DNA from 3 places in the Hoeflea sp. genome. Region 2 is predicted to be linked to each of the others. Evidence: predicted binding sites of a transcription regulator. Region 2 holds the regulator's gene; each other region holds the start of a gene.

What was found. Region 2 encodes PhoB, which activates phosphate uptake and scavenging genes when phosphate is short. Its sites were predicted from a motif close to TGTCATNNANCTGTCAT; they were not measured.
Region 1: the regulator PhoB is predicted to act here: its motif matches at 4,238-4,254, upstream of phnF (phosphonate metabolism transcriptional regulator PhnF).
Region 3: the regulator PhoB is predicted to act here: its motif matches at 2,022-2,038, upstream of phnF (phosphonate metabolism transcriptional regulator PhnF).

The regions. Positions count from the first base shown of each region.
Region 1 is NZ_CFHWAF010000033.1:5,795-15,601, forward strand. It holds gene argE (acetylornithine deacetylase) at 1-644, opposite strand, end outside; gene AC5E6N_RS08585 (hydantoinase/oxoprolinase N-terminal domain-containing protein) at 644-2,221, opposite strand; gene AC5E6N_RS08590 (S-methyl thiohydantoin desulfurase family protein) at 2,218-3,297, opposite strand; gene phnF (phosphonate metabolism transcriptional regulator PhnF) at 3,361-4,164, opposite strand; gene AC5E6N_RS08600 (alkaline phosphatase family protein) at 4,386-5,909, shown strand; gene AC5E6N_RS08605 (ABC transporter substrate-binding protein) at 5,939-7,492, shown strand; gene AC5E6N_RS08610 (ABC transporter ATP-binding protein) at 7,565-8,377, shown strand; gene AC5E6N_RS08615 (oligopeptide/dipeptide ABC transporter ATP-binding protein) at 8,374-9,417, shown strand; gene AC5E6N_RS08620 (ABC transporter permease) at 9,414-9,807, shown strand, end outside.
Region 2 is NZ_CFHWAF010000039.1:3,096-12,902, forward strand. It holds gene AC5E6N_RS09685 (ABC transporter ATP-binding protein) at 1-811, shown strand, start outside; gene AC5E6N_RS09690 (carbohydrate ABC transporter permease) at 808-1,692, shown strand; gene AC5E6N_RS09695 (carbohydrate ABC transporter permease) at 1,689-2,507, shown strand; gene AC5E6N_RS09700 (extracellular solute-binding protein) at 2,569-3,810, shown strand; gene AC5E6N_RS09705 (winged helix-turn-helix transcriptional regulator) at 3,970-4,506, opposite strand; gene AC5E6N_RS09710 (VOC family protein) at 4,548-4,919, shown strand; gene phoB (phosphate regulon transcriptional regulator PhoB) at 4,947-5,630, opposite strand; gene phoU (phosphate signaling complex protein PhoU) at 5,679-6,413, opposite strand; gene pstB (phosphate ABC transporter ATP-binding protein PstB) at 6,436-7,254, opposite strand; gene pstA (phosphate ABC transporter permease PstA) at 7,342-8,634, opposite strand; gene pstC (phosphate ABC transporter permease subunit PstC) at 8,634-9,807, opposite strand, start outside.
Region 3 is NZ_CFHWAF010000027.1:6,663-16,469, reverse strand. It holds gene AC5E6N_RS07455 (carbohydrate ABC transporter permease) at 1-625, opposite strand, end outside; gene AC5E6N_RS07450 (ABC transporter ATP-binding protein) at 632-1,825, opposite strand; gene phnF (phosphonate metabolism transcriptional regulator PhnF) at 2,189-2,956, shown strand; gene AC5E6N_RS07440 (phosphonate C-P lyase system protein PhnG) at 2,968-3,420, shown strand; gene phnH (phosphonate C-P lyase system protein PhnH) at 3,420-3,965, shown strand; gene AC5E6N_RS07430 (carbon-phosphorus lyase complex subunit PhnI) at 3,962-5,071, shown strand; gene AC5E6N_RS07425 (alpha-D-ribose 1-methylphosphonate 5-phosphate C-P-lyase PhnJ) at 5,072-5,989, shown strand; gene AC5E6N_RS07420 (ATP-binding cassette domain-containing protein) at 5,986-6,801, shown strand; gene AC5E6N_RS07415 (phosphonate C-P lyase system protein PhnL) at 6,798-7,577, shown strand; gene AC5E6N_RS07410 (dipeptidase) at 8,139-9,083, shown strand; gene AC5E6N_RS07405 (NAD(P)/FAD-dependent oxidoreductase) at 9,111-9,807, shown strand, end outside.

The sequences.
Region 1 (9,807 bases), on a different contig from region 2:
TTGACGCCTTGCGGCGCAAGCGCCGAATGGATGGCCTTGCCTCGGACCGTCACGGTCTCGGCACGTTTTCCCTTGTGCCCGATGACGATGTTCATGCCGGTCGCCTCACCGACAATGCAGCCGAAAGGGCGCGGAATCCGAGCCATGACACGGCGCAGCATCTGACGCACGCCGACAATGCCGACTTCCTCATCATAGGAGAACGAAAGATGAAGCGGTTTGGCGAGGCGGCTTTTATCGAGCTCGGGCAGCAACGCGAGCACGACGGCGAGGAACCCCTTCATGTCGCACGCTCCGCGCCCGGTCAGCCGCTGGCCCGCCTGTCGCAGCGCATAGGGATCGCCGGACCAGGACTGACCGGCCGTGGGAACCACATCGGTATGTCCTGAAAGAACGATGCCGGGTCGATCGATTGGCCCGAAGGTCGCCCACAAACCGGCTTTCCGGCCGTCGTCTGACGCAAACCGTTCCGTCCTTGCGCCGAGACCGGCCAGATAGGTCTCAAGCCAGTCGATCATCGCCAGATTCGATTTCGCACTGGTCGTGTCGAAGCCGATCAGCGTGCCGAGAAGCGTGACAATGCGCCTGTCCGGATCCAGGTCGGTTGCTTCGGTCGGCGACAGGGCACGTTCTGAAGAAGACATCAGACCGTGTTATCCGCACTTGTGCCGGTGGGTTGGCCGCCGCTTCCAGCCGTCGCCATCGAGCCGATGACCCGGGCTCTCACACGTACCGAATTGCCCGGAAGGTAGGCCAGCGGGATTTCCTCGACATCCGTCAGTTCGAGCGTGGCGGCATTGGCGCCGGCATTGACGGCCCGCTCGCAGGCCCGGCGTTGTGCGTCTTCCAACGCTTCGGCGCGCGATGCATCCTTGTAGATATGATCGACTTCGCCCGCCACCTGTGCGAGTGCGGCCCCTACGGCATTGGCGCATTCGGCATTGGCGACCCGAATCACGTCCGAGGCGCCGCGGAGCGCGTCCGGCACCAGAAATGCGGCGCCGCCCACTGCGACGACGGGCAGGTTGCCCGCCTTGATCTTGACCCGGTCGATGACGTCTTCAAGCATGTTGCGGCAGGTCTCGGCAAACGCGTGGCACACATCAAGCGGGACGACGCCCTGTTCGAGGGCGTGGCCGATTTTCGCCGAACCGCGCGCGACGGCCACGTCGGTGGCCGTCAGGGTCGATCCGCCGAAAACCCGTGCTTTTTGGGCCAATTGATAACCCACCGAGCGCGGACCGACAGCCGATCCGTCTTCGCTGACCAGGCTGCCGCCGCCCAGGCCGATCGACAGGACTTCGGGCATTCTGAACAGCGTGCGGACCTCGCCGATCCGCACGGTCGAATTCGCCTGGCGGGGGAAGCCGTTTTGCAGCAGGCCGACATCCGTCGTCGTGCCGCCGACATCGGCGATGATCGCCTCCTTCAATCCGGACAGAAAGGCGCCGCCGCGCATGGAGTTGGTTGCGCCGCAGGCGAATGAATAGACCGGCTGGCGCACCGTGTCTTCGATGCTGGCGATGGTGCCGTCATTGCGGCTGAAGTAAAGCGGCGCCGCAACGCCCAACTCCCTTGCCGCTGCCACGATGGCGTTGGTCACGCGGCGGGCCAGGTGAACCAGGGCGGCGTTGAGCAGGGCGACATTCTCCCGCTCCAGAAGGCCGATGCGCCCGAGGGCGGATGAACAAGTGATGGACATGTCGGGACAGACTTCGCGAATGATCGCGGCGGCGCGTTCCTCATGCTCCGCATTGACCGGCGAGAAGACGCCGCAAATAGCAATGGAGCGCAATCCCTGATCGCGCATTTGAACCGCCGCATTCCTGATGGCCTCCTCATCGAGCGGAAGGAACGGGCTGCCATCATATTCATGCCCACCCGCCACCGACCAGATGCCGTGGTCTATCGTTTGCCGCAGGTCCTTTGGCCAATCGCAGTATGGCGGTATCGAGCGGGATGCCGGGGTGCCGATACGCAACGCCGCAACGGGCTCCAGTTCGCTACGCTGAACGACCGCGTTGATGAAGTGCGTCGTGCCGACGACGATCGCGTCAAGATTTGACAGCGGCTGTTTGTCGGCCAGCCGGGCCAGCGCCGCGCGCATGCCGGACGTCACGTCATCCGTCGTCGTCACCTTTGCCGAATGGGCAACGCGGCTGCCGTCGAGCAATACGGCGTCGGTATTCGTGCCGCCTACGTCGATACCCACCCGTCTCATTGCGCAAACACCGACTGGAAGGCCATCGGATAGCCGAAGGCTTCGGGACCGACCAGACGAAGCCCTTCCTCTGTCCGGAAGATATCGGGAGGCGGCATTGCGATGACGGCGACACGCTGCCCGTAGCGAATGGCCTCGGTTCCGATCGCCTCTCCGGAGACGGCATCGAGAACGCAGATCAGGTCGGGTGACATGACTTTGGGTTCCTCGTCGATCGACGCGAGCAGCCACTCATTCTGGAAATCGATCTTCATGTTCACTGAGTCAAATTCCTCGCTTCCGCCGATCTTGATCGCGCCGCGCAGGAAGCCATTGGTCGGCGTTCGTTCGACGTCGACGACCTTTCCGTGGAAAAGCAGCACTCCGTTCGTTTCTCCAAGAATAACGGGAACCGGATTATCGTTGTTTCGCTGGGCGTCGCGGACCGCCCGCCCAATGCGGATGGCCGCCGATATCGTCCGCGGAACGCCCCATTGCTTCACATTCCTGCCGTCGCAGGGGGGCAGGCAGATCGAGGCCGTCGATCCGAAAGCGGTGCAGACTTTGCGGCTGATATCTTCCAGCCATTTCCACGAGGTCGCATTTTGAATCACAACTTCCTGACCGCGCGGATCGACGCTCGCGAGCGGGTAGGGCTGCAGTCCGCCGGCGCACAGACCTGTCATCTGGAGCTCCGGATAGGCGCGTCCCATCCAATCGGCATCGATGACGGGGTATTGGAGCCTGGACGCCGCCATCAGCGGATAGAACGCGTTGCCGCCGCCGACTTCCAGCGACATCAGGAAACCGAAGTCACGGCCGAGATAATGCTCAAGCGCCCGCACCGACCGCGCTATGACCTGCGGGTCCTTCATCCGCTCCTGGCCGACGATCGGTGCACCCTGGCTGGCCACGGTTGCGACATGTGCGTCGTCATCGAGTTCGTCCGGGTCGATAAGCGTGACCTCGCATCCGGCCTCGTAGGCCTGACGCATGTTGAGAAGGCCGGGATAGGGGTTGCCGCCGCCGCCGGTGCCTAAAATCCAGGCTCCAACGGCCAGCGCCTCTATGTCTTCAATGTCAAGCTTCTTGGGCATGTGTCTCCAGTATTTGCTGTGGTCTTGTTTTCTTGGCTGCTTCGCGGGGCGCAAAACGGTCGGTTACGGACCATCCAGAACCGATCCGGGGAGGTTCGGCGGTTCGCGGTCCGCCTTTCCGCCCTGCTGCGGTTCGGAGGTCTGGAAGTGGAGCCGCACATGGCGGCCCGAAAACAGCGTCTCGTTGTATTCAATCGGCCTTGCGTCCGCGTCGACATCGATCTTCTGCGAAACCAGAACGGGATCGACGACGTCGATCTCAAGAAGCTGCGCTTCCATCTCCGAGGGCATGCGCGTCGAGACCCAGGTCGATCGGCGCACAAAGTCGGTAATGCCGTATTGCGCATAGACGTCGATCATGTCGGGATTGATCCTGCGCTTGCGCAGCATGTCCGGGAACCGTTTCGCCGGGTGAAACAGACGCCCCACCGATATCGGCACGCTGTCGGCAAACGATACGACCGTCATATGCCAGACGGGGTCCTTGACGGAGATATCCAGAAGGCGTGCGATCTCCGCCGTCGCGGCAATTTTCTCGCCTCCCAGGAACTTGTTGTGCGGCAGGAGACCCTGTTCCCGGACGTTCTTTGCGAACCGTGTGCGCTCGGTGATCGTATGCTGGAGCACTTCCTTGCGCACATAGGCGCCGCGCCCCTGCGACACGTCGATCATCCCCAGTTCGCGAAGCCGGGCCATCGCCTGCCGCACGGTGTGGCGGCTGACGTCGAAACGCGCCATCAGTTCATGTTCCGACGGGATCGGTGCGCCGGGTTCCATCCTGCCGGCGCCGATCTCGTCGCCGATGACCTGGGCTATGTGTCGCCACAATGGCAGTCCGGGCTGTCTTATTGTCACATCATTCATCATTTAAGTCGATCCGTTGTCATCGCCAATCCTTGCTTGCCGGGCTGTGGGCGGCAGTCAAACCGGATAGGGAATCTGAAATACGATTGTCATAATTCAAGCGTATAACACTTATCCGGTTGTCCGTACAAGATAATTGTGCGATAACTTGTCCGGACATCCAAATAAGTTGATAAAGGTGTTGTCGAGCAATGTCCCCTTCAAACCAGCCAGCCAACGTTCTTATGATTGTTGCGGACCAATGGCGCGGCGACTTCCTTCCAACGGGGCATGGCGGGACGCTCGATCTGCCGAACCTGGCGGCCCTGTGCCGCGAAGGAACGCGCTTCACGCGCCATTTCGCCAATGCAACGCCATGCGGTCCGGCGCGCATGTCTTTGCTGACCGGCCAGTACGCAATGAACCACCGCGTGGTGCAAAACGGCATCGGCCTGGACAGCGGGCGCACCAATCTGGGCGCCGAACTGCGCGCGCATGGACGCCTGGCCGGACTGGTCGGCTACACATCATGGCTACCCGATCCCCGGACCACGTCGCCGATGGACCCCCGCTACGCAATGTACGGCGCGGTCATGCCGGGGTGGACGCCGGTCCGGTCCTTCGAGGAACCCGAATTCGAAGCCTATTTCGGCTATCTGCAATCTGTCGGCTACGACCTGCCGGCCGATCCGTTCGATATCTGGTCGGGGACATATGGGGATGGCATCGTCCGGCCTTCGCCCATCGACAGGGCGCATTCGGACACGGCCTGGCTGACCGATGGCGCGCTGGAGCACATAAAGGGCCGAGGCGGCGAGCCCTGGGTGCTTCAACTGGCCTATTGGCGGCCGCATCCGCCGTTTTCGGCAAGCGCGCCCTATCACCGGTTCATCGCACCCGGCGATGTCGAGGCTCCGGTCAGAGCCGTGAGCGCCGACGAAGAGGCCGGCACGCATCCCTATCTGCGCCATGCGATCGGCAGTGTCGCGGCCGGCGAATATGTGCAGGGTTTTGCGGGTCCCGCGAGCGCCATCGACGTCGATACGGTTCGCGCCATTCGCGCCGTTTATTGCGGTCTGATCAAGGAGATCGACGACCAGATCGGACGTGTCATCGACCACCTCAAGGCAACCGGCCAGTGGGACAGGACACTGATCGTCTTCACCAGCGATCATGGCGAGCTGTTGGGCGACCACTATCTGTTCGGCAAGCAATCCTATTTCGATGCCGCATTCCATACGCCGCTGATCGTCCGCGATCCGCGCGCCCGGGCCGACCCGATGCGCGGCAAGGCGGTCGATGCCTTCACCGAGCATGTCGACCTCATGCCGACAATCCTTGATTGGTTCGGCCAGCCGGTCCCGCGCCAGTGCGACGGCGTCTCGGTTCTTGATCTGCTCGCCGGCCGGCCAGCCGATTGGCGCGACTGTGCGTTCATGGAGTTCGACTTCCGCGATCTGAAGCAGCAATCGCATACGGCGCTGGGGCTCGCACCCGACCAGTGCGGCGCGGCGATCATGCGCGGCGAGCGGTTCAAATATGTGCACTTCGCCGGGCTCGAACCGTTGCTGTTCGACCTGTCGGAAGACCCTTGCGAAACAATCAATCTGGCGGCCGAACCGGAGCACCAGCCAATCCTGTCGGAGTTGCGATCGCGCATGCTGGACTGGCGCCTGATCCATACCGACCGGACACTGACGGGTATTTCCGCCTCGCCACACGGTCTCGTTGGCTCGTTGAATCGCGAGCCCAATCCTTCATCCGATTAATCATAATGTCCAACAGGGAGGTAACGATCATGTTCAACTTGCTCAAAGGGGCGGCCCTGGCGGCTGCGGCTGTGCTCGCATCCGTGCTGCCAGGCACAGCCGAGGACGCGGACAGTCGTCCGGATATCGTCATCGCCGTGCAGCAGAACCCGCCGACGCTGGAGCCTGTCCTGTTCAGCCGCAATGTCTCCCTGCGCGTTCTCTACAACGTGTTCGATTTTCCCATCGATACGGATTTCAAGGCCAATTGGGAACTGAAGCCAGGGCTGGTTACCGCCTGGGAAAGGGTCGATGAAAAGACGCTGGATCTGACACTTCGTGAAGGTGTGATGTTCCATGACGGAACCGAGATGACCGCCGAAGACTTCGTCTTCAGCTTTGGGCCGGAGCGTATGTCGAACGAGGATTCGCCGGGCTATGCGATGACGCGGCCCTATATGGGAACGATCGGTTCGGTCGAGGCAGTGGACACCTACACCGTTCGGGTCACCACGAACGCGCCCGATCCCCTGCTTGAACGCCGCCTCGCGGGCTGGTCCGCGCAAATCGTTTCCAAGGCGGCCCATGAGGCGGCCGGAGACTGGGACACCTGGGCGCTCGCCCCGGTCGGAACGGGGCCGTACAAGGTCGCCGAATTCGCCACCGACGACTTCATCCTGCTGCAAGCGCACGATGACTACTGGGGCGGCAAACCTCCGTTCAAATCGATCCGGTTCCAGGTCGTGCCAGAGCTTTCGGCCCGTATTGCCGGGCTGAGGGCCGGTGATTTCGACATGATCACGGAGATCGCGCCCGACCAGGTGGATGCCATCGACAGCCAGGACGGTCTGCATGTCGTTGGCGGGTCCATCGTCAACCATCGCGTGATCAATATCGGCACCAGGACGGGCTGGCTCGCCGATCCGCGCGTGCGCAAGGCGATGGCTCTTTCCATCGACCGGCAATTGATCGTCGATACGCTTCTGGGCGGACTGGTCGACGTGCCGAACGGCTTTCAGTGGGAAGCCTATGGCGAAAGCTATGTCGCCGATTACCCTGGCGCTGTATTCGATCCGGACGCGGCCCGTGCGCTGCTTGAGGAGGCCGGCTACGACGGCAGTCCGATCACCTACCGCACGCAGGCCGGCTATTACACCGCCGAACTGCTGACCGCGCAGGCGATCGCCGACATGTGGCGTGAGGTGGGCCTCAATGTGGACCTCAAGGTCGTGGATGGCTGGGGCCAGATTTTCGAACAACCGCTCGATGCCGCCTTCAACGGTTCGATCAACATGAACTATCCGGACATGCTGGGCTCCTTGTGGCCGCTCTACGGGCCGACGGGGTTCATCCAGACCCGCGCCGAGGCATGGTCGAACGAGCGGTTCGAAGAGATCGGCCTTGCGCTGGAGACCGAGTTCGATCCGGAAAAGCGGATGGCCCTGCACAGGGAAACGCTAGACATCTTCCACGATATCGACCCGCCGTCGATCGTCCTGCATTCGCTCGGCATGTTCTACGGCAAGCGGGAGAGTCTTGATTGGGAACCCTATCCCTTGCCTTACATGGACCTTCGCGCTCGTAATGTTTCCATGAGCAACTAGGATGGCAAGCCGGGCCGCGGTCGTTGCAGCCGCGGTCCGGTCTATCCGTTCAAGAGCGTGTGCGAGGCGACATTGGCTGGTTCAGACCCCCTTCTTGAGGCGACGAACATATCGATCCGGCTCCGGCAACGGGTGTCGGATCGCTGGCTGGTCGACAGTGTCGGCTTTGAACTGAACAAGGGCGAGGTTCTCGGATTGGTCGGTGAGTCGGGAAGCGGCAAGACACTGAGCACCCTTGCGCTCCTGGGACTTGCCGGCGCGCGCCTGGACGTGATCGGCGAACTGCGGTTCGACGGTGAATGTTTCGACCTGTCGGCGCCGGACCGGCTCCGGCCGCTGAGGGGCGCCCGTATCGGCATGATTTTCCAGGACCCGCGCCTGTCGCTCAATCCGGTCCGAACCATTGCCGGCCATTTCAGGGAGCTCTGGCCGGGGCGCCACGGGTCCGGGCGGTCGGCACGGCAGCGCTCCGCAGATCTGCTGCATTCGGTCGGCATCTCCGACCCGGACCGGCGGCTGCGGCAATATCCGCATGAGCTTTCGGGCGGCATGTGCCAGAGGGTGATGATCGCGCTCGCGCTGGCGACCGAACCCACGCTGCTGATTGCCGACGAGCCGACAACGGCGCTCGATACGACCGTTCAGGCGCAGATTCTCGATCTGATCGACACATTGCGTCGCGAGCGCGGGCTGTCGGTCATCATGATCAGCCATGACCTCGCCGTCATCTCGGAGATCGCCGACCGGGTCGCCGTGATGCGGCATGGCCGAATGGTCGAGACCGGCTCGCAGACGGCGATCTTCAACAATGCGCAATCAGCCTATACGCGGTCCCTCGTCGGGTTTGCCAGCAAGTCCTCGCTCGGTCTGGAGGGCGCGTTGTGAACGAGATCGGAACCCTGCATGACGCCGAATTGACGTTGCCGGGCGCCGGGCCGGTGCTTGAGATCGAGCGCGCGAGCAAAACCTTCCGGTTCAAGCATGGCAGGTTTGGCCGAAGCACAAGGCTTGTCGCGGTGCGCGAGGCGTCCCTCAGGATCTTTCCCGGCCAGACGGTGGCGATCATCGGCGAAAGCGGGTGCGGGAAGTCGACCCTGGGCCGCCTGGCGACCGGCGAACTGCTGCCCGACGACGGCTCCGTCATGATTGCGGGCCGACCCGTTCAGGCCCTTGAAAGGGCGGAGAAAGCCCGGCTGGTGCAGCCCATTCCGCAGGATCCCAAGGCCGCGCTGGATCCCCGATGGACCATCGGGCGCAGCCTGGCGGAGCCTCTGCGCCTGCATCGCATCTGTTTGAACGGTGAGATCGCCGCGGCGGTCGAGGCCGCGTTGGCAAGGGTCGGATTGGGCAAGGAAATCGCCGCGCGTTTCCCGCGCGAGGTTTCCGGTGGTGAGGCACAGCGCGTTGTCATTGCACGCGCGCTTCTTCTTTCTCCCAAAGTGCTCGTTTGCGACGAAGCCGTGTCCGCGCTGGATGCGGCGGTTCAGTCCGAAATCATCGACCTGTTGCTGACGATCCAGAAGCGCGAGCAAACGGCTTTGGTTTTCATCAGCCACGATCTGAAGCTGGTCGGCAGGATCGCCGACCGGATCGAGATCATGTATCTGGGGGAGGTCGTTGAATCGCTTCCCGCCGGAGGATTGGGCAGGCCGGACCGGCACCCCTACACCAGCGCGCTGACGAGGGCGATGCCGCGCATCGGGCGCGGGCCGCGCGACCGAAAGCGCGCAACGCTGGCCGGCGAAGTGCCGAGCCCGATCGAACGGCCCGCCGGCTGCGTCTTCCACCCGCGCTGCTCTCACGCCGTGGAACGATGCCGCACAATCGTCCCGCCGTCCGTCGAGGTGGTGCCGGGCCATTGCATGAAGTGTCATCTGGCCGGCACGATCGCCCTGCAAACAGAACGCGGGGGCGTTGCGCCATGATCGGCTTCGTCGTCGGCAAGCTGTTTCGCGCCGTGATGGCGCTACTCATTCTGGTGACGTTGACCTTCGTCGTCCTGCGCTCCGCAGGCGATCCCGCGGACACGTTTCTTCCGCCCAACGCCACTCAACTGGAGGTCGACAACTTCCGTGCCGCCTGGGGCCTTGACCGGCCGCTTCCCGTCCAGCTCGGCGCCTATCTGGGCAACATCGCCAGGGGCGATCTCGGCCGCTCGTTTCAGGACGGCCGGCCCGTCACCGTCGTGATCGGCGAACGCATCCCCGCCACCCTGACGCTGCTCGGCCTGGCCTTTTTGATCATGATCGCGCTCGGCATACCGCTGGGCGTCCTTGCCGCGCTCAATCACGGCACGCTGATCGACCGGGCGATCA
Region 2 (9,807 bases):
TCTTTCGGTCTACCAGAACATCGCCATGCCGCTGCGCCTGCGGGGGCTCTCGGTGATCGGCAGGCTGCCGGGCGCAGGGCTCTTCAGCAGCACGGTCAGGCGCGTTTCCTGCGATATCAGGCAGAAGGTCCTGCAGGTGGCCGAGGTGCTGCGCCTTGGCGACCTTCTGGCGCGCAAACCCGGTCAGCTCTCCGGCGGGCAGCAGCAGCGGGTCGCGCTGGCGCGGGCGCTCGTGCGCGAGCCCTGCGCCTTTCTCCTGGACGAGCCGCTCTCCAATCTCGACACCCAGCTGCGCGCCGACACGCGCGACGAGATCCGGGCGCTGCACCGGCGCACCGGCTATCCGTTCCTGCTGGTCACGCACGACCAGTCGGATGCGCTGTCCATGGCCGACCGGGTGGCGGTGATGATCGACGGGCGGATCGCCCAGACCGGTTCGCCGCGGGAGATATTCGGCGCGCCGGCGAGCATCGACGTGGCGCGGTTCATCGGACATCACCGCATGAACATCCTGCCGCCGGGATCGGGCACGACGCTGCATGCGGCGGGCGCCGGCCTGCATATCGGCGTGCGGCCCGAGGATCTGACGCTTGATCCCGCCGGACAGCTGGTCGCCGTGGTTGAAAGCGTCGCCTTTCACGGCGAAGAGACCATCGTGCAGCTTCGCGGCCCGTCTTCGGCACATCTTCGCCTTGTTCTGCGTGGCGGTCAGGCCTGCCCGCAGCAGGGCGGGACAGTCCGTTTGGCGGCGGCGGCTGATGCCCTGCACGGTTTCGACAGGGACGGCAGGCGCGTGGAGATCGGCCGATGAGACGCGGCGCTCTGACCGATCTGCTGCTCGTCGGGCCGGCGGCGCTGGCGGTGGTGCTGTTTATCTTCCTGCCCGTCGGCGTCGTGTTCGTGCTCGCCTTTACCGATTATCAGGTCGGGGCGCAGAACGCCGAATGGGTCGGCATCGGCAACTTCGCCACCCTGTTCGGTTCGCGGCTCGGCCGCAACGCGCTGATCAACACGCTGCTCTACTCGGCCATCGTGATCCCGGCTTCGGTGGGCCTCGGGCTTCTCGTCGCCCTCGGCCTGCACGGCCTCAGCCAATCGCTTCCACGGGTTTCCGCCGTGCTGCGGACGGTCTATTTCCTTCCCGTGGCCGCGACACTCGTTGCCATGGCCGTCGCATGGCAGATGCTGCTGCACCCCTCGCTCGGCCTGATGAACCAGTGGCTCGCCGCGCTCGGCCTGTCCACGCAGCAATGGCTGACGGACCGCAATCTCGTTCTCTACACGCTTGCGGCCATCGGCATCTGGCAAAGCATCGGCTACAACATGGTCCTGTTCCTGGCCGGGCTCGCCGCCATTCCCACCGCCCTTTACGACGCCGCGGAGGTCGACGGCGCGGAAGACGGCTGGACGCGTTTCTGGACCGTTACATGGCCGATGCTCGGCCCGACGACGCTGTTCGTCCTGATCGTCACGGCGGCCAATGCGTTCAGGGTGTTCGAGACCGTCGCGACCATGACACAGGGAGGTCCGGCCTTTGCCTCCGACACGATCGTCTACGCCCTCTACCGGGAAGGTTTCGTCTATTTCAAGGCCGGTTATGCCAGCGCCATCACCGTGGTCTTCTTTGCAGCGCTCCTGCTTCTGACCGCGTTTCAGATCCTCCTCATAGAACGCCGGGTGCATTACCGATGAGACCGGCGGCGCTCCTTTCCCTCGGCCTGATCTCGCTCGGCGCGGCGATGGTTCTGCTGCCGTTCGTCTGGATGATCTCGGTGGCCCTCAAACCGCATGCGGAGATCTTCACCACGAACGTGTCGCTGCTGCCGGCACGGCCGACGCTTCAGAACTTCTGGAAGGCGCTCGCCGAGACCGATATTCCGCTTTACCTCCTCAACGGCGTGATCGTGACGGGCGGCATCCTGGTGCTGCAACTGGCGATCACCGTGCCGTGCGCCTATGCCCTCGCCCATCGCCGCTTCGCCGGACGAACGCTGCTTTTCGGCGCGGTCGTGGCGGCGCTGCTGGTGCCGTTCCATGTCACCGCCATACCGATCTTCCTGGGATTTGCCTGGGCGAAGCTCCTGAACAGCTATACCGCGCTGATCCTGCCGTTCATAGCATCGGCGTTCGGGCTTTTCCTCCTGCGTCAGGCCTTCGCGCAAATTCCGGCAGAGCTGATCGACGCCGCCCGCGTCGACGGGATGAGCGAGATGGGCATTGCCTGGCGCGTCGCCTTTCCCCTTGGCCTGCCGACGGTGATGGCATTTTCGATCTTCTCCGTGACCGCCCACTGGAACGACCTCTTCTGGCCGCTGATCGCAACCACCGATCCGCATCTCGCCACGCCGCCCCGGGGCATCCTTTTCTTCCGTGACGAGGAAAGCGGCGACGATGTCGGCCCGCTGATGGCCGGCGCCACGCTGATCACCCTGCCGCTGATCCTGGGCTTTCTCCTGGCGCAGAAGCGTTTCACCCAGGGGCTCGCCAACACGGGACTGAAGAAATAAGTACCCGCGTAGCAACCGGGGCCGCCCGCCCCTCCATTCCATGACACTGAAGAGGAACATCATGAAGCATCTCCTTCTATCCGCCGGTATCGTCCTCGCCGCAAGTTCGGCAATGGCCGAGACCGAAATCCGGGTCCATTACGCCATCCCCACCATCTGGGCCGAAACCCAGGACGCGCTCGCCACCGCGTTCATGCAGGCCAATCCGGACATCAAGATCACCATTGACGGTCCGGCCGAAGGCTACGCAGACGGCGTGCAGAGGCTGCTGCGCGAGGCGGTCGCCGGAACCGCGCCGGATGTCGCCTATGTCGGCCTCAACCGCTGGCGTATCCTCGAAGACCGCGGCCTCACTCAACCGCTCGACGGTTTTCTGCCCGGGGATCCGATGGCCGCCGGATATACGCCGGCGTTACTCTCCCTTGGCCAGTTCGAAGGCATCCAGCATGCGCTCGGCACGTCGGCCTCGACCATGGTCATGTATGTCAATCCGGATCTCGTCGAACAGGCCGGCGGCTCGATGGACGATTTCCCGGAAACCTTCGACGGGATCATCGAACTTGCTGCCAGGATCGATGCGCTTGGCGACACCATCGAGGGCGTGTGGATCCATCGCCACGACTGGCGCTTCCAGTCGCTCCTGGGCTCGCATGGCGGACGTCCGATGACCGAGGACGAAAGCGACATTACGTTCGACGCCGAGGCCGGCAAGACCGCGGCGGGCCTTTACCAGCGCTTCGCCAAGGAAGCCGGCATGTCATCCATGTCGCAGAACGATGCACGCCAGGCGTTTCCCGCCGGAACGCTCGGCATCTTCTTTGAAAGCTCTTCGCTGCTGACCCGCTTCGAAGAGGGCGCGGACGGAAAGTTCGACGTCACCGTGCTCGGCACGCCGGTCGTTGCCGAGGACAATGTCTATTTCCCGACCGGCGGCTCGGCCATCGTCATGTTGACCCCGGACGTCGAGAAGCAGAAGGCGGCATGGGAATACATCTCCTTCGTCACGGGCCCGGAAGGCCAGAAGATCATCGTCGAGAACACCGGCTATGCGCCGGCAAACAAGATCGTGCTCGATGACGAGGCGTATCTCGGCGCCTATTACGCGGCGAACACCAACGCCAGGACCGCGCATGCCCAGGTCGCCGCCCATGCCGGCCCCTGGTATGCCTATCCCGGTGCGGAAGGTGTGGCCGTGACCGACCTGATCGCCGCCGCGCTGGTCGAGGTCACGGAAGGCGCAGAGGTGGATGCGACGATCTCGGAACTCGCCGACACGCTTCGCATGCAGCTTCAGATGAAGTGATTGCAGACCGGATTCCGGCCGCATCCGGCTTGGCGGGTGCGGCCGCTGCAGCCCCAGCATTTTCCCCATCCAGTCCTTTTCAATATGAGGCTTACAAAATCCGCAATATGCCGTTCTGAAAAGACCGCGATCGGGCGCGCATCTCGGAAGCCGTAGCGATCAGAGCATGCCGCCGACGACGTTGCTTATGCGGAACCCCTCATTGGCCGCCTGGTAGATCGGCCGCGGCGGGTGTGAGGTGATGTCGATCTCGCGGCTCAGCCATTGCCACGCCTCCAGCCTTTGCAGCGACTGGGAGAGTGCGCGATCGGTTATGGGCGACAGGGCGCTCTTGATATCGACAAAACGGCTGGGCCGGCGGCTGACGGCAAGGACAGGAATGGTCCAGGCGCGGCGAAGCAGGGGCTGCCCGGATTTATCCGGCAGAGCGTCGGCAATCGCGGCGGCCATTTTTGCGAACCTTATTCCCTCCCCGGTCAAGCGGTATTCGGGCCTTAAGGGGTGACCATGTCCGGCGTTGCGCTCCAGCAGCCCGAGTTCGACAAGATGCGCCAGGCTCTTGGCGAATGCCGTCCGGCTCGCGCCGGAGGCGACGAGGAGCGGCGCCTGCCGGCCCGGAACACCGTTATGCATCGCCTTCAGGATGGCCATGGACCATGAACGGGACGTAATGTTGACAAGTTTGTCTATGTCCATAAAGTATAGTATATATAAATTTAGTCCAAAGGGAAATCGCGATGGCTGTTGTTACACTGAACGATAGGATCACCTTTGCGCTGTCGGTCAGCGACCGGCACGCAAGCGCGAAATGGTATGGCGACATGCTCGGCTTCGAGCTCCTGCATCACATCGACGAGGCCGGATGGAGCGAGGTCAAGACCATGACCGAGGGCGTGACGCTGGGAATGGGCGAGCAGACGGAGCCGGCCCCCGGCAATGCCGTTCCGGTTTTCGGCGTCGCCGACATCGTTGCCGCGCGGAGCGCGCTGGAGGCCGAGGGGGTCAAGTTTGACGGCCCGACGGATACGATTGAAGGCATGGTCAGCACCGCGACCTTCTACGACCCGGACGGCAATGCACTCATGATCGCACAGGATTTGACGCAATAGAGCGAGATGAGGTTAGAGCAAGTCCGCTCACGTCTCCAGCGAATAGCCGGCACCCCTCACCGTGCGGATCACGTCGCGCATGTTGGAGAGGTTGAGGGCCTTGCGCAGGCGGCCGACATGGACGTCGACGGTGCGTTCGTCCACATAGATATCGTGACCCCAGACGCCGTCGAGAAGCTGGGAGCGGGAAAAGACCCGTGTCGGCGAGGTCATGAAGAATTCCAGCAGCCGGAATTCCGTCGGGCCGAGCTTGATCTCGCGGCCGCGGCGGTAGACGCGATGGGTCTCGCGGTCGAGCTCGATATCGCCGGCCTTGAGCACGGTCGAAATCGTCTCCGGCTTGACCCGGCGCAGGAGCGCGCGTACGCGGGCCATGAGTTCCGGTGTCGAGAACGGCTTGACGACATAGTCGTCGGCGCCGGTGGAAAGGCCCCTCACCCGTTCGCTTTCCTCGCCGCGCGCGGTCAGAAGAATGATCGGCAGGCGCTCGGTCTCGGGGCGGATGCGCAGCCGGCGGCACAGTTCTATGCCCGAGAGCCCCGGCAACATCCAGTCGAGGATCAACAGATCGGGAACGCGTTCCTGCAGCTTGATCTCGGCCTCGTCGCCGCGCAGAACGGTATCGACCTCGTAACCCTCGGCCTCGAGATTGTAACGCAGGAGAACGCTCAGCGCCTCCTCGTCTTCAACAACAGTGATTTGCGGTGCTATACCCATGTTCATTCTCCGGCGGCGCGCCGATCGCGGCCCGCCCGCCCGTCACTCGTCGGCGCCCACGCTCGCCGTTTCGTCGTCTTTCGGCCTGTCGGGCGAAAGCTGGGAGCCGGTGCTGATATAGTATACGGTCTCGGCGATGTTGGTGGCATGATCGCCGATACGCTCGATGTTCTTGGCGCAGAACAGCAGATGGGTACACGCGGTGATGTTGCGCGGGTCTTCCATCATATAGGTGAGCAGTTCGCGGAACAGGGAGGTGTAGATCGCGTCGATTTCCTCGTCGCGTTCGCGGATGGAATTGGCAAGCTCCGGAGAGCGGGACGAATAGGCGTCCAGCACTTCCTTGAGCTGCGTCAGCGCCAGCTCGGCCAGGTGATCGAGACCGCGCACCAGCTTCTTGGGCTGCGCCATGCCGTGGACGGCAAGCACCCGCTTGGCAATGTTCTTGGCCATGTCTCCGACGCGCTCGAGATCGGCGGCGATGCGGATCGAGCCGATAATATCGCGCAGATCGGCGGCCATGGGCTGGCGCTTGGCGATGACCAGCACGGCCTTCTCGCCGATCTGACGCTCGGCGTCGTCGAGGAGCAGATCGTCGGAGATCACCTTCTGGGACAGCCCCGCGTCGCCATTGACCAGCGCGGCGACGGATTCTTCGAGCATGCGCTCGGCAATCCCGCCCATTTCGGCAATGCGCCGCGCCAGGAACTGCAGATCCTCGTCGTAGGACGTAACCGTATGCGCGGCAAGCTGGCTGTTGGAGTTCTGTTCGCTCATGATCTTTCCTGTCCGCGCAAGATCAGCCGAAGCGGCCGGTGATGTAGTCCTGGGTGCGCTGATCGTCCGGGTTGGTGAACATCTTGTCCGTATCGCCTTCCTCGACCAGACTGCCGAGATGGAACATGGCGGTGCGCTGCGAGACCCGCGCGGCCTGCTGCATGGAGTGGGTCACGATGACGATCGTGAAGTTCTGGCGCAGTTCATCGATCAGTTCCTCGACCTTGGCGGTGGCGATCGGATCGAGCGCCGAACAGGGCTCGTCCATCAGGATCACCTCAGGGCTGACGGCGATGGCGCGGGCGATGCACAGGCGCTGCTGCTGACCGCCCGAAAGGCCGGTGCCGGGCTCATGGAGCCGGTCCTTGACTTCATCGAACAGGCCTGCCCTGCGCAGGCTGGTCTCGACAATTTCATCAAATTCCGTCTTGCTTCTGGCCAGACCATGGATGCGCGGGCCGTAGGCGATGTTCTCGTAGATCGACTTCGGAAAGGGGTTGGGCTTCTGGAACACCATTCCGACACTCGCCCGCAATTCGACAACGTCGACGGATGCATCGTAGATGTCGGCGCCGTCGAGCGTGATGCTTCCTTTCACGTCGCACCCGTCGATCGTGTCGTTCATGCGGTTGAGGCAGCGCAGGAAAGTGGACTTGCCGCAACCGGACGGACCGATGAGCGCCGTCACCTGATATTGCCGGATATCGAGGTCGACGTCGTAGAGCGCCTGCGAGCCGCTGTAAAAGACGCTCACCATGCGGCCCTGCATCTTTATCGGCGGTTGCGTTTCGGTTTTTGCGCCGACCGCCTCTTCAACTGCTGCTTCCGACATCATATTCATCCTTCAATACCCCATACCTTTGACTTCATGCACCGCCGGACGTCCCCTTGCAACCTGCAAACCGGACGACCGTCCCGGTCGGCGACGTCACCAGCGGCGCTCGAACCGGTTTCTCAGGAATACCGCCAGCCCGTTCATCAGGATCAGGAAGCCGAGCAGCACCAGAATGGCCGCGGACGTCCGCGACACGAACCCGCGTTCCGGGCTGTCCGCCCAGATGTAAATCTGTGTCGGAAGCGCGGTCGACGCGGAAAACACACCTTCCGGATGACTGGTGATAAAGGCGTTCATGCCGATAAGCAGCAGCGGCGCGGTCTCGCCCAGCGCCTGCGCCAGCCCGATAATCGTGCCGGTGAGAATGGTCGGCATCGACAGCGGCAGCATGTGATGAAAGACCGCCTCGTGCCGCGACGCTCCGACACCGAGCGCTGCTTCCCTTATCGATGAGGGAACCGAGCGCAATGCGGCCCGCGTGACGATGATCATGGTCGGCAATGTCATGAGCGACAGGACCATGCCACCGACCAGCGGCGCCGAGCGCGGCAGGCCGAACCAGCCGAGGAAAACGGCAAGGCCGAGCAGACCGAAGACGACCGAAGGCACCGCGGCCAGATTGTTGATGTTGATCTCGATGAGATCGGTCAGTCTGTTCTTGGGCGCAAATTCCTCAAGATAGACGGCCGCCGCGATGCCGATCGGGAAACTGATCAGGAAACACACCAGCAGGGCCCAGAACGAGCCGGAAATCGCGCCGGCGAGACCGGCAAGCTCCGGAAAGCGGGAATCGGCATTGAGGATCAGGGCGACGTTGAACGGTTTGGAGACGACACCCTTTGCCTTGAGCTGGTCGAACCACTCGATCTGCTGATCGCTGACACGTCTGCGATCCTCGAGGACATCGCGGGAAATCTGGCCCTTGGCAAACTGATCCAGCGGATCGGCAAACGGCACATTGAACGTGAAGGTCTTGCCGATCAGATCGGGATTGTCGATCACATGGTTGCGGACCAGGAACGGCGCCGAGGAGGTGAACATGCCGAAATAGGCACGCCGCTGCGCGCGCGGAATCTCAGTGGGATCGAGCGCAAGCAGGGATGAGCGGACGATGTTGCGCCAGGGCCCATTCATCAGGTCGTCCGGATCAAGCTCGGCATTCGTGAGGTCGACCGTGATCTCAGCCTTGGTCTGCACGAAGGCCGACGCGCCCGTGTAAAGAAGCGTGGAAATCAGAAGGGCCAGAAAGCCGATGGCGAATGAAATCGCGGCGATACCATAGCGCTGCAGCCTGCGGTCGGCGGCATAACGCTTGCGGCGGCGCGCCGCCATTTCCGGCGACTTCCAGGCGGGGCGGGCGAGCGGTGTTTCCGCGACATCAGACATCAGTACTTCTCCCGGTACTTACGCACGATGCGCAGCGCAATCAGGTTGAGGAACAGGGTTATGATAAAGAGCATCAGACCGAGCGCGAAGGCGGCAAGCGTTTTCGGATTGTCGAACTCGGAATCGCCGATCAGAAGCGTGACGATCTGAACCGTGACGGTCGTCACCGAGTCGAGCGGGTTGAGCGTCATCTTTGCAATCAGTCCGGCGGCCATGACGACGATCATCGTCTCGCCGATGGCGCGGCTGAGCGCGAGAAGCACGCCGCCGACGATCCCCGGCAGGGCCGCCGGAAGCAACACCTTGCTGACGGTTTCACCAGTGGTCGCTCCGATCGCCAGCGAACCGTCACGAATCGACTGCGGAACCGCGGCGAACGCATCGTCCGACAGAGACGATATGAACGGGATGAGCATGATGCCCATGACGCCGCCGGCCGCGATCGCGCTGTTGGGCGCGACATCGAGACCGATGCTGAGGCCGAACTGCCTGAGCGCCGGAGCGACGGTCAGCACCGCGAAGAACCCGTAGACGACGGTGGGGATGCCGGCGAGCACTTCCAGCATCGGCTTGACGAATGCACGGAACCGCGGCGAGGCATATTCGGTCAGATAGATGGCCGAGAGGATGCCCACCGGTACCGCAACAAGCATCGCCAGCGCCGCAACCAGGATGGTGCCGAGGAAGACGGGGATCGCGCCGAACGCGCCCTGTCCGGCGACCTGGTCCTCGCGCAGCGGTATCTGCGGCTCCCACCGCAGGCCGAACAGAAATTCGGTGACCGGCACGCGATTGAAAAACTGCATTGCCTCATAGACGAGCGAGGCGACGATCCCGACCGTCGTCAGAATCGCCACGGTCGAGGCGAAAACCATGAAGACGGTGACCGAACGCTCGAAACTGTGACGTGCGAGGAAGCGCTTGGACACGGACATGATGGCGAAACCGGCGCCGGCCAGCGCGATAATCACAACGGCCGCCGCCAGCAGCAGATTGGCGGTCGAATTGAGGGATTTGAGGTTCTCAACCGCCGCAGTGATCTGAGGCGTCGGCTCGCGGAAGATGTTTCCGGCGGCAACCTGCCTGATTTCGCTGATGAGCAGGTCGCGTTCGGCGCCTGTCATGGCGTCGGCGCCCGGATAGGCACTCATCAAAAGGCCGTCGACGACCGAA
Region 3 (9,807 bases), on a different contig from region 2:
ACAAGTCGGCGGGAATGCTCTTGAGCCCGGCCAAAAACAAAACCATGGCGAAGCCGAGATTTTGCCAGATGCCGATCACGGCGAGCACCGGAACAACGGTGTTCTTGTCATGCAGCCAGTTGGCGGTGGGCAGGCCGACCTGTTCCAGCGCTTGGTTGACAAGGCCGATGGTGGGATGAAGCAGCGCCTCCCAGGCAACGGCCATGGCCGCGAGCGTCGCCATATACGGCACGAAATGAACGGCGCGGTAGAAAGCACGAAGGCTCCTTCCGTTCTCGATCACAAGCGCGATCCCAAGGCCCGAAAGGATGGTTGCCGGAACAACGATGATGACGTAGACGACGGTGTTGACAAAGGATGTCCGGAACGTGTCGTCGCCGAACAGTTCAGCGAAATTTTCAAGGCCGACGAAAGAGAGCGTTCTCGCACCGAATTGCCAATCGGTCGCGGCAATGACAAAAACGCCGAGCGTCGGCACGATGAACAGGGCCAACAGCAGAAAAACCGCCGGGCCGATCAACAGATAGCTGGTTGCGTTTTCAAAAAAATAGCGACGTCGGCTGATCTCCCCGACGGCGCTTAACCGTCCGGTCGCTGATGGCGCAACGATTCTGGACAATGTCATCTCGCTCTAGACACCCATGGATATGGATCCCGCAGGACCGGTTGGTGTTTCCGGCAGATCGAGGTCCGACAAATCCGTCGCCGGGTTGATGCCTCCCTTGATGATGCCATTTGTCCTTTGTCGTGCTGCAGGATCGTCTGCCCCCGCAACCCGTTTGCCGTGGGAATCGAAGAGCAACAGGCCTGAATGCCGCGGTGCGAAAGAAAGTGCGTCGCCCTCGACCAACGTCGTGTGCTGTGCCGGATCCAGGCGAACGGTCACCAGTTGATCGGCTTCCGATACGTCCACATGGGCGAAGATGTCGGCACCCAGATGCTCGATATCGCGTACGATGCCACGGATCGCTTGTGAACCGTCGCTTTGCTTGACCGACAAATCCTCTGGACGGATACCGACCGTGACCTTCGCGCCGTTTTCGAGTGAGTGGTTGACGGCCAGGTGGCCACCGGGCAGGGCAATCCCGTCATTGGCGGCGGTTCCTGCCAGCAAATTGATGGTCGGCGATCCAACGAAAGCCGCAACACGAAGGTCTGCAGGCCTTGCATATATGTCTTGGGGTGGAGCGATTTGCACCAGTTTGCCATCCATCATAACCGCCACCTGATCAGACATGGTCATCGCTTCTGACTGATCATGGGTTACGTAGATGAACGTGATGCCCAATCGACGATGCAGCGCCTTGATCTCGGCGCGCATCTGCACTCGAAGCTTGGCGTCGAGGTTTGACAGCGGCTCATCCATCAAAAAGACTTTCGGACGACGAACCATGGCCCGCGCCACCGCTACGCGCTGGCGCTGCCCGCCCGAAAGCTGCCCCGGCTTCCGGGTGAGCAGATGATCGATCTCAAGGGCGGACGCCGTGGCAAGGACGTCGCGGTCGACAGCGTGTTGTGTCGCGGCACGGCCGGGCATGACACGCCCGATGAGCGGTAGGCGCTGCATCTGGGTAAATCGTCGCATACGCAGCGGCAATGCGATGTTCTGATGAACGGTCATATGCGGGTACAGCGCATAGGACTGAAACACCATCGCGACATCGCGCTGCTTCGCCCGGAACTGATCGACCGGCTGATCGCCAATACGAACCGAACCCGCGCTTTGCAGTTCGAGTCCTGCGATGACCCTCAAAAGTGTGCTCTTTCCACATCCCGACGGGCCAAGCAGTGTAACGAACGCACCCGGGGGAATATCGATCGTCACGTCCTTGAGTACGGCTGTCTTGCCGAATGACTTCGAAACAGCCTGCAACGAAACCCCGGGGGCCGGTGCATCAGTCATTATAGCCCCTCATTTGCAGGCATCTCCCTCCGTGCGCAGGCGGCACGCTCGACCGGTGCGAGTATCCGTTGACGCACATCATATGTTATCTATATCCCTAGGGAGATATCTGTGGCGAGTGAAACTTTTGTGACGTCATGCCGCCGGTATCGATCAAATGCCGACATCCGGAAAAAACGATATTGACCTATGTTCCCTAGGGATATAGGTTTACAGCATCGCATGATTATATGCACGCCGCCAAGCGCTGAAAGCGGCCTGTCTGCAATACGGGGAAATGACATCATGGAAAGCAGCGGTTCAACAAGGTGGCACAAGGTGCGCCAGGCGCTGGAGGAAGACATCCGATCGGGTGCGCTCGGGCCGGGAGCCCAGCTTCCGAGCGATCCCGCTCTCGCTGCTCGATTTGGCGTGAACAAACACACCGTACGACGCGCAATTACCGAAATGCACAAGGATGGCTTTGTTCGTGTCGAGCGGGGCAAGGGCACGTTCGTCACAGAAGCACCTCTATCCTATGTGCTGTGCGAGAAGCCGAGTGTGACGCAAAACCTCTTGCGTAGCCATCGCCTGGCCAGTCGCAACCTGCTCGAGACCTTCGAAATGCCGGCGCCGAATGACGTAGCGCAGCATCTTGAAATCAAGCCGGGTGAGCCCGTCTACGGCATTTTCTCCACCGGTCAGGCCGACGGAGTGACCGTCACCGCCGGTTATGCCTATTATCCGGTAAGCCGGGCGCCCGGAATTCTGGATGCTTTCTCCGGTGAGAATTCCGTCACAAAAGCACTCAAGCGCATCGGCATTGTAAGCTATCGGCGGCTTTGGACCCGGATTCGTGCCCGCATGCCCACGGAGAAAGAAGCATCCCTTCTGCAGATTCCGATGACGCTTCCGGTTTTTTCCAATCTGAACGTCGATGTAACCGATGACGGTAAGCCGTTGAAACTGAGTGATTCGGCCATGCGTTCGGATTGGTATGAATTCTATCTCAATACCGATGAAGTGCTATCGGTTGCGAAGCGGCAAAAGGCGAAGAAAAAGGGCAAAAAATAAGGTGCCGGCATTTGCTTCCCAAAACTGAAAAAGAGAATTCGGCTATGCCGTTTTGCAGGGCGCTGAGCGTTCTTGCGCGCGCCGACACACAGGCGGTGAAGGCGCTGGCCGAGGCCATTGTCTGCGACCTCGGAGCAATCGAGGTGCTCAAGAGTCGCACAGGCCTGGCGATGTTGCCTTGTCGCGATACGGTCGAAGGCACGATCTTCCATCTCGGCGAGGTGCTGATGGCCGAAGCCCATATCCGGCTCCCTGAACGCGATACGGAGGGGTACGGCGCGTGCGTCGGACGCGATCTTGAACATGCTATGGCGATGGCCGTCTTGGACCTGGCCATGGTGTCCGGTGTTGCAGACGATCGAATCGCCGAGTTCGTCGAACACCAAGCCGAGCGGCTGCGGCGGCAGGAAGACGATATGCTCCGAAAGATTGCTGCGACGCGCGTCGAGATGGAGACGTTTTGATGATGCCTGCCGTTGAACAGCATCCGGAAGAGCAACGCGTTCACCAGACATTCGAGACGCTCATGTGGGCGCTGGCCGAACCAGGCAGCGTCCGCAAGTTGCCGCGGCCGGGCCTTGAGGACATTGCCGAAGCGCTCGTCGACATCGAGGTCACGATCTTCACGCCCGATCCGCGTTTGATGGGGCAACTTCGGCGAACCGGCGCAACGCAGACCGTTGCAAGCGAAGCGGATTATCTCTTCATCCCGGGATCGGATGCATTCCTGCCGGACATCGTTGTGGAGGCCCGGACTGGCGAGCCGCTTTATCCCGACCGCGCGGCGACGATCGTTTTGGGCGCCGATATCGGCAGCGGCGAGAAACTGCGCCTTACCGGCCCTGGCGTCGATGGAACATGCGAGGTGCTGCTTGGCGGCCCTCCCGCGGCGTTCTGGGACATCCGAGCACGCATATGTCGCTACCCGCTTGGCTGGGATGTGTTTTTCGTCGACGGCGTCCATGTCATGGGCCTGCCACGCTCGACCGTCGTGGAGGTGTTGCCGTGAAGACGTGGGCCGCGCGCGGTGGCGAAGCAGCCATTGCGAACTCAGAACGATTGTTTCGGGAACGCCTGGGCGGTATCGCACGCGATCAGGTGAATTCGATCGAACGGTCGATGCCCTATCTGATAGACCGGGTCATGAGCGAGGCCTCGCTCTACGCACCCGAACTGGCGGCGCTGGCTCTGGTCCAGTCCGGCGGCGATTTGAGCGAAGCTGTCCTGCTGCTACGCGCCTACCGGACGACCCAGCCCCGTATTGCCTATGCCCGACCGGTCGATCCGGGCGATTTTTTTACGGTTCGCCGGATATCAGCCGCCTTCAAGGATATTCCCGGGGGGCAAATCCTTGGTCCGTCCCTGGATTACTCTCACCGGCTCCTGCGCACCGAAGTCTTGACGGCTGGTGACCTTGCCTGCGAACCCGTGGTGCCGGCCGAGGTCCCTTCGCCGGCGAAATTGCCCTCGCTTGCCGACTGGCAGCGCAAAGCCGGACTGATCGCTGAGACAGCGGATGGACCGGATCACGCCACTGGTCGCTCGATCCCCGATCTGACGCGCGAGCCGCTCCTCTTTCCGGCCTCGCGCGCCCACACGCTTCAATCGCTGGCGCGTGCCGATACCGGCGGCACCATGGCGCTCGGCTATGCCAATATGCGCGGTTATGGCGCCGTCCATCCAACCGTCAACGAGCTTCGTCTCGGAGAGGCCGAACTGGTGCTCGACCATCCGCGGGGCGGGACATTCAGCGCAGGGCGCGTTCGGGTCAGTCAGGCCGAGATCGTCAGCCAGAGCGACGCGTCCGCTTCCACGCCACTGACACTGGGTTTTAGCGCCACACTGGGTTGGAATGAAACCAAGGTGATCGCTGGTGGTACGCTCGATTTGGCTATGCGGCAAAACGCATCGCACCCGGCGGCCACGCCGGAATTCGTACTGTATCACACCGAACCGGCCGATGCTGCCGGTATGTGTCAGCACTACAAGCTGCCTCATTATGTGACGTTTCTGAGCGCACTTGACGCGGTGCTTGGCGTTCGGCGGGAGGCCGCGGGAGGTGATGACGGTTCGGATCAGGCCAGCACAACTTCCGAACTCGAAGAGGTGGAATGAATGGGCGCGCTCGCTGATCTCGTCCGGCCCTGGAAGAGTGTCTCCTATGGATTTCTTGACGGTTCGGCCAAGCGTGAGCTCCGGCGCAAGGTTCTGAAGGCGATTGCTGTGCCGGGCTGCCAGGTTCCCTATGCGAGCCGCGAAATGCCCATTGCGCGGGGCTGGGGGACCGGCGGCCTGCAAGTCACGTTGACGCTTGTCCAGCCGCATTCGCTGGTCAAGGTGATCGACCAGGGGGCGGATGACGGCGTCAACGCCGCCAATATCCGTGCCTTTGTTTCGCGTGTCAGCGGTGCCGCGACAACCACGGACGCGATGAAGGCGACATTGATCCAGTCGCGCCACCGGATTCCAGAAGAGCGCCTGCGGCGCAGGCAAGTGCTTGTGTTGCAGGTGCCCGACCCGGAGCCCTTGCGCGGCGTTGAACCGAATATCTCCACGGCCCGCGCGATGCATGCCGATGCCGACTACGGGCTGATCTGGCTGAAGCTCTACGAACAACTTGTCCGGGACGGTCGCATCACGCAAGGGTCGAGCTATCCGGCGCTGGTGAACGGCCGGCATGTGATGAGCCCGAGCCCGGTCCCGCGCTGGGACGTGCCGAAACTGCATCGTGCGGACCATCTGACGCTTTTGTCGGCGGGCCGGGAAAAGCGGCTTTACGCCATCCCGCCGCATACCGAGGTGCGTCCGCTGGAATTCTCCGATGTTGCCTTCCAGGTCGAGCAAATGGCAGGGCGCGTGTGTGTCCGTACCGGTGCGAGTGGCCAATATATGAACGAGATCCCGCAGCCCGATGGCAGCACGCTCTATGAACTGTCCGACAGCGGGCTGGCTGAAAAGCTCGCCAAAGGAGCCGGCGCCAAGTCCGCGATCATCGGGCCGACCTGGTATCAGGACGGGGTATTCAAGCCATGAGCATCCTGACGCCGCCCGTCGTGCTCGACCCGCCGCGCTTCGTCGTGACCCCGCCGCTGCTCGTCGCCGAGGGTCTGTCCAGGCGCTATGGCGATCTGGTTGCGCTCGACGACGTGAACCTGTCGGTGCAGCCCGGCGAAGTGATGGGGATCGTCGGCGAGAGCGGCTCCGGCAAGTCGACGCTTCTAAGACTCCTGAACCTGGAAGAGCCGGCCGACAGCGGCCGCTATACGCTCGATGTCGCCGGCCATGCCGGCACGAACCTGTTCGATCTGGACCGTTTTGACAGGCGTGCGCTCAAAGTGGCCCATATCGGCATTGTCTATCAGAACCCGCACCGCGGCTTGCGCATGCGCCACACCTCCAGCGGCAATGTGGCCGAGCGCCTGCTGGTGGCGGGCGAGCGCTCCTTCGAAGCCTTGCGTGCACGCGCCAGGGCGTCCTTGTCGGCTTCTGAGTTCCCGATCGACCGCATGGATACGCTGCCGGTCACGCTGTCGGGCGGCATGCAGCAACGGGTACAATTGGCCAAGGCGCTGGCGCTCGAACCCGAGCTCCTTCTGCTCGACGAGCCGACGACGGGGCTCGACGTCTCGGTGCAGGCGCTGGTGCTCGACACCTTGAAACGGCTTCAGCGCGAGCGCGCTATCACCATGGTGCTGGTGAGCCACGATCTCGGCGTCATCCGCACGCTCGCCGACCGGGTGGCCGTCATGCGGGCCGGCCGCATCGTCGAGCAGGGACTGGCCGACCAGGTGCTGAGCGATCCACAACATCCCTACACGCAGCAATTGGTGCAGGCCAAGCTATGACAGTCGATCTGATGCAACCGCCCACCGAGGTAACCGGGCCCGCCTCCCGGCCGGACACGACAGAACCGTTGCTTGCCGTTTCCGACCTCGGCAAGGCGTTCGACATGCACCATCTCGGCCGGCGGCTGCCGGCCTTCGAGGAGGTAACGTTCGATCTGCATGCCGGGCAGTTCCTGCTGGTCAAGGGCGGCAACGGCGCCGGAAAGTCGACGCTGTTGCGCACGCTCTACCGTACATACCGGGCCGGAACCGGCCAAGCCATCTATCGATCGCAGCACGGCCCCATCGACCTGTTGCGCGCCGCCGACATCGACATAGCCCGTCTGCGCCGCACCGAGATCGGCTTCGTCACCCAGTTCCTGCAGGCCCGGCCGCGCGTGTCGGCGGAAGACTTCGTCGCCGAGGCGCTGATGGAGACGGGCGCGCCTCGCGCTGCGGCACGCGATCGCGCCCGCGAGGCACTCGACGCCTTCGGCCTCAAGCAGGACCTGTGGGCCGCCTATCCGACGGCGTTCTCCGGCGGCGAGCAGCAGAAGGTCAATCTCGCCAGGGCCCTGATCAAGCCGCACAAGCTCCTGCTGCTCGACGAGCCCACCGCTTCGCTCGACGCCCCAGCACGCACCGCACTCATCAACCGCCTTGCGCTCCTCAAAAAAGCCGGAACCGCAATGATCGCAGTCTTCCACACGCAGAAGGAGGTCGAGCCTATCGTCGACGGCACATTGACGCTTTATCCGCCGAACAAGACGGCGGCCGTTGGTCGGCGCCAACAATGACCGTCCCGAGGTCTCGACCGTTTCCGCTCCTGTAACGCCGCCTGTCTCCTGGCTTTGAGATTCACCTGAGCGAACCATCGACGCGCTATGGCATGCCGCAGGCGCACTCATCACACTGTTCGATCTAAACCGGACACGCTCCAGCGGAATACGCAAATCACTTCGCCGCCTGCGGATGTGATTCCGGCTGAAGTGGATACGTTTCCAATCATTCCATACATGCATTAAGTTAGAAGTATTATGAATTTTTGTTTGAATAAGTTCTTAGCTACGTTTGCTGCATCGACAACCGGCTTCGCTTGGGCATATGCGCACTTCCGAATACCACAGATGGCTTGAGACGACCAAAGTCACTCGAAGGCCCAAAGTCAATCAAAGGCAATGTGTCGTTCTCGACACCGATGGTCCGGACAATGTGCCGCCGGTGTGGCGTTCCCCAAATAGCCGGGCCGACTTGGGGCATGCGGGTGGCGGGCTGCTATGACTATGGACAACCTCATTGACAACAGGGACGGCCGACGGCCAGGCTAGGAGGTGGCGAACTGTAGGCGCATCTGGGACATGACGTTGCCCGGCATGTTCAGTGGGCTTAACGACGTTCAAACCCTGTTTCAGTATCACGCGTCCGGTTATCGCTTTGTCTCGGTCACCGCCGCGAATGACACCTGTCACGATTGCGACCTTGCCGCGGAATTCATCCGGTCCATCCATCGCACAGTTGAAGCAAACGCGAACAAGTTCAGAATTGTCACCTGCGTTGCCGACATTGAAGGGGCCGTCGCCACCGGCCAGTTGGCCATCAGCTTCAATTTTCAGGGAACCAATCCATTTGGAGGGGACCTCGGCAACGTCGCCCGGTTTGCCGCGCTGGGATTGGATCACGCCTTGCTGGCCTACAACGAAGCGAACAGCGCCGGCGGCGGGTGCGCGAGCGATTCCGGCGACGCGCTGACGTCTTACGGCCGCGATCTCATCCGGGAATTCAACCGCCAAGGCATCATTGTCGACGGCAGCCACGCCGGCTATCGCACCACGATGCAGGCGATGGAGTTTTGTCAGCAGCCTTTCATCTTCTCTCATTCAAACGCTCACAGATTGTTTCCGCACTATCGCAATGTGCGCGATGATCAGATAAGCGCGTGCGCTTCATTGGGTGGCATTGTCGGGATCAATGGCGTCGGGGCGTTTCTCGATGCCGATGGTGTCGCCGGCCCGGAACAGATATTCCGCCACATCGATTATATCGCGGAGCGTGTCGGTCATGAGCATGTCGGGTTGGCATTGGACTTCATACAGCGTACCGACCTGTTCGCGCAGCGTGCTGCCGGCGAGGCGTCGAAGTGGCCGACAAACGACGGGCAACCGGTCCGGTTTGATCAATTCGCCAAACCGGAAGTTACGCACGAGGTGGCCGCATTGCTCGAAAGCCGCGGCTACTCGGCCAGGCAGGTCAACGATATTCTCTGGGGTAATTTCTATCGTGTTTATGCGGAGGTTGTCGGCTAATGCCCTGCGCATCCGGAGAGTCCGCACATGGCTAGTGTTGCCGTCATTGGTGGAGGGATTGTTGGCGTGTGCTGTGCTGCATTCATTCAGCGCGCCGGCCATGATGTAACGCTTATCGAACGGTCGGATATTGGCGCTGGTGCGTCGTACGGCAACGCGGGGATCATCTCTTCAGGCGGCTGCGTGCCCATGGCGCTGCCGGGTGTTATCGCAAAGGTGCCGGGGATGCTGCTGTCGCGCGACGGCCCGCTATCGATTCGTTGGGCGTATGCGTTGAGACTGTTGCCCTGGTTGATCCGATTCGTGCAGTCAGCCAGATCGGACCGCGTCGAGAGCATATCCATCGCTCTGCATAAACTCCTCAGCGGTGCCCATGCCGCTTACGAAGAAGTCATCGGCGCGTCGGCATTTGACCGTCAAATCGCGTCACAAGGGCTATTGTTCGTGTTTTCATCGAAAGCCGCCTTCGACGGTTCCGCCCGCGCCCGAGAGATCAGGGCAGCGCGTGGCGTCAAATTCGATATCATCGGGCGGCATGCTTTACATGCACTTGAATCTGAGCTTGCCCCGAACCTTCAGCACGGTATCTTGTTTGACGAGGCGCGTCACGCCTTGGATCCAGGCGATCTGACCGAGGAACTGGCGACACGCTTTTCATCGGATGGCGGCCAAATCGAAAAGTCGGAGATTACGGCCGTCACAGAAACTGAAGACTCCGTCGTGC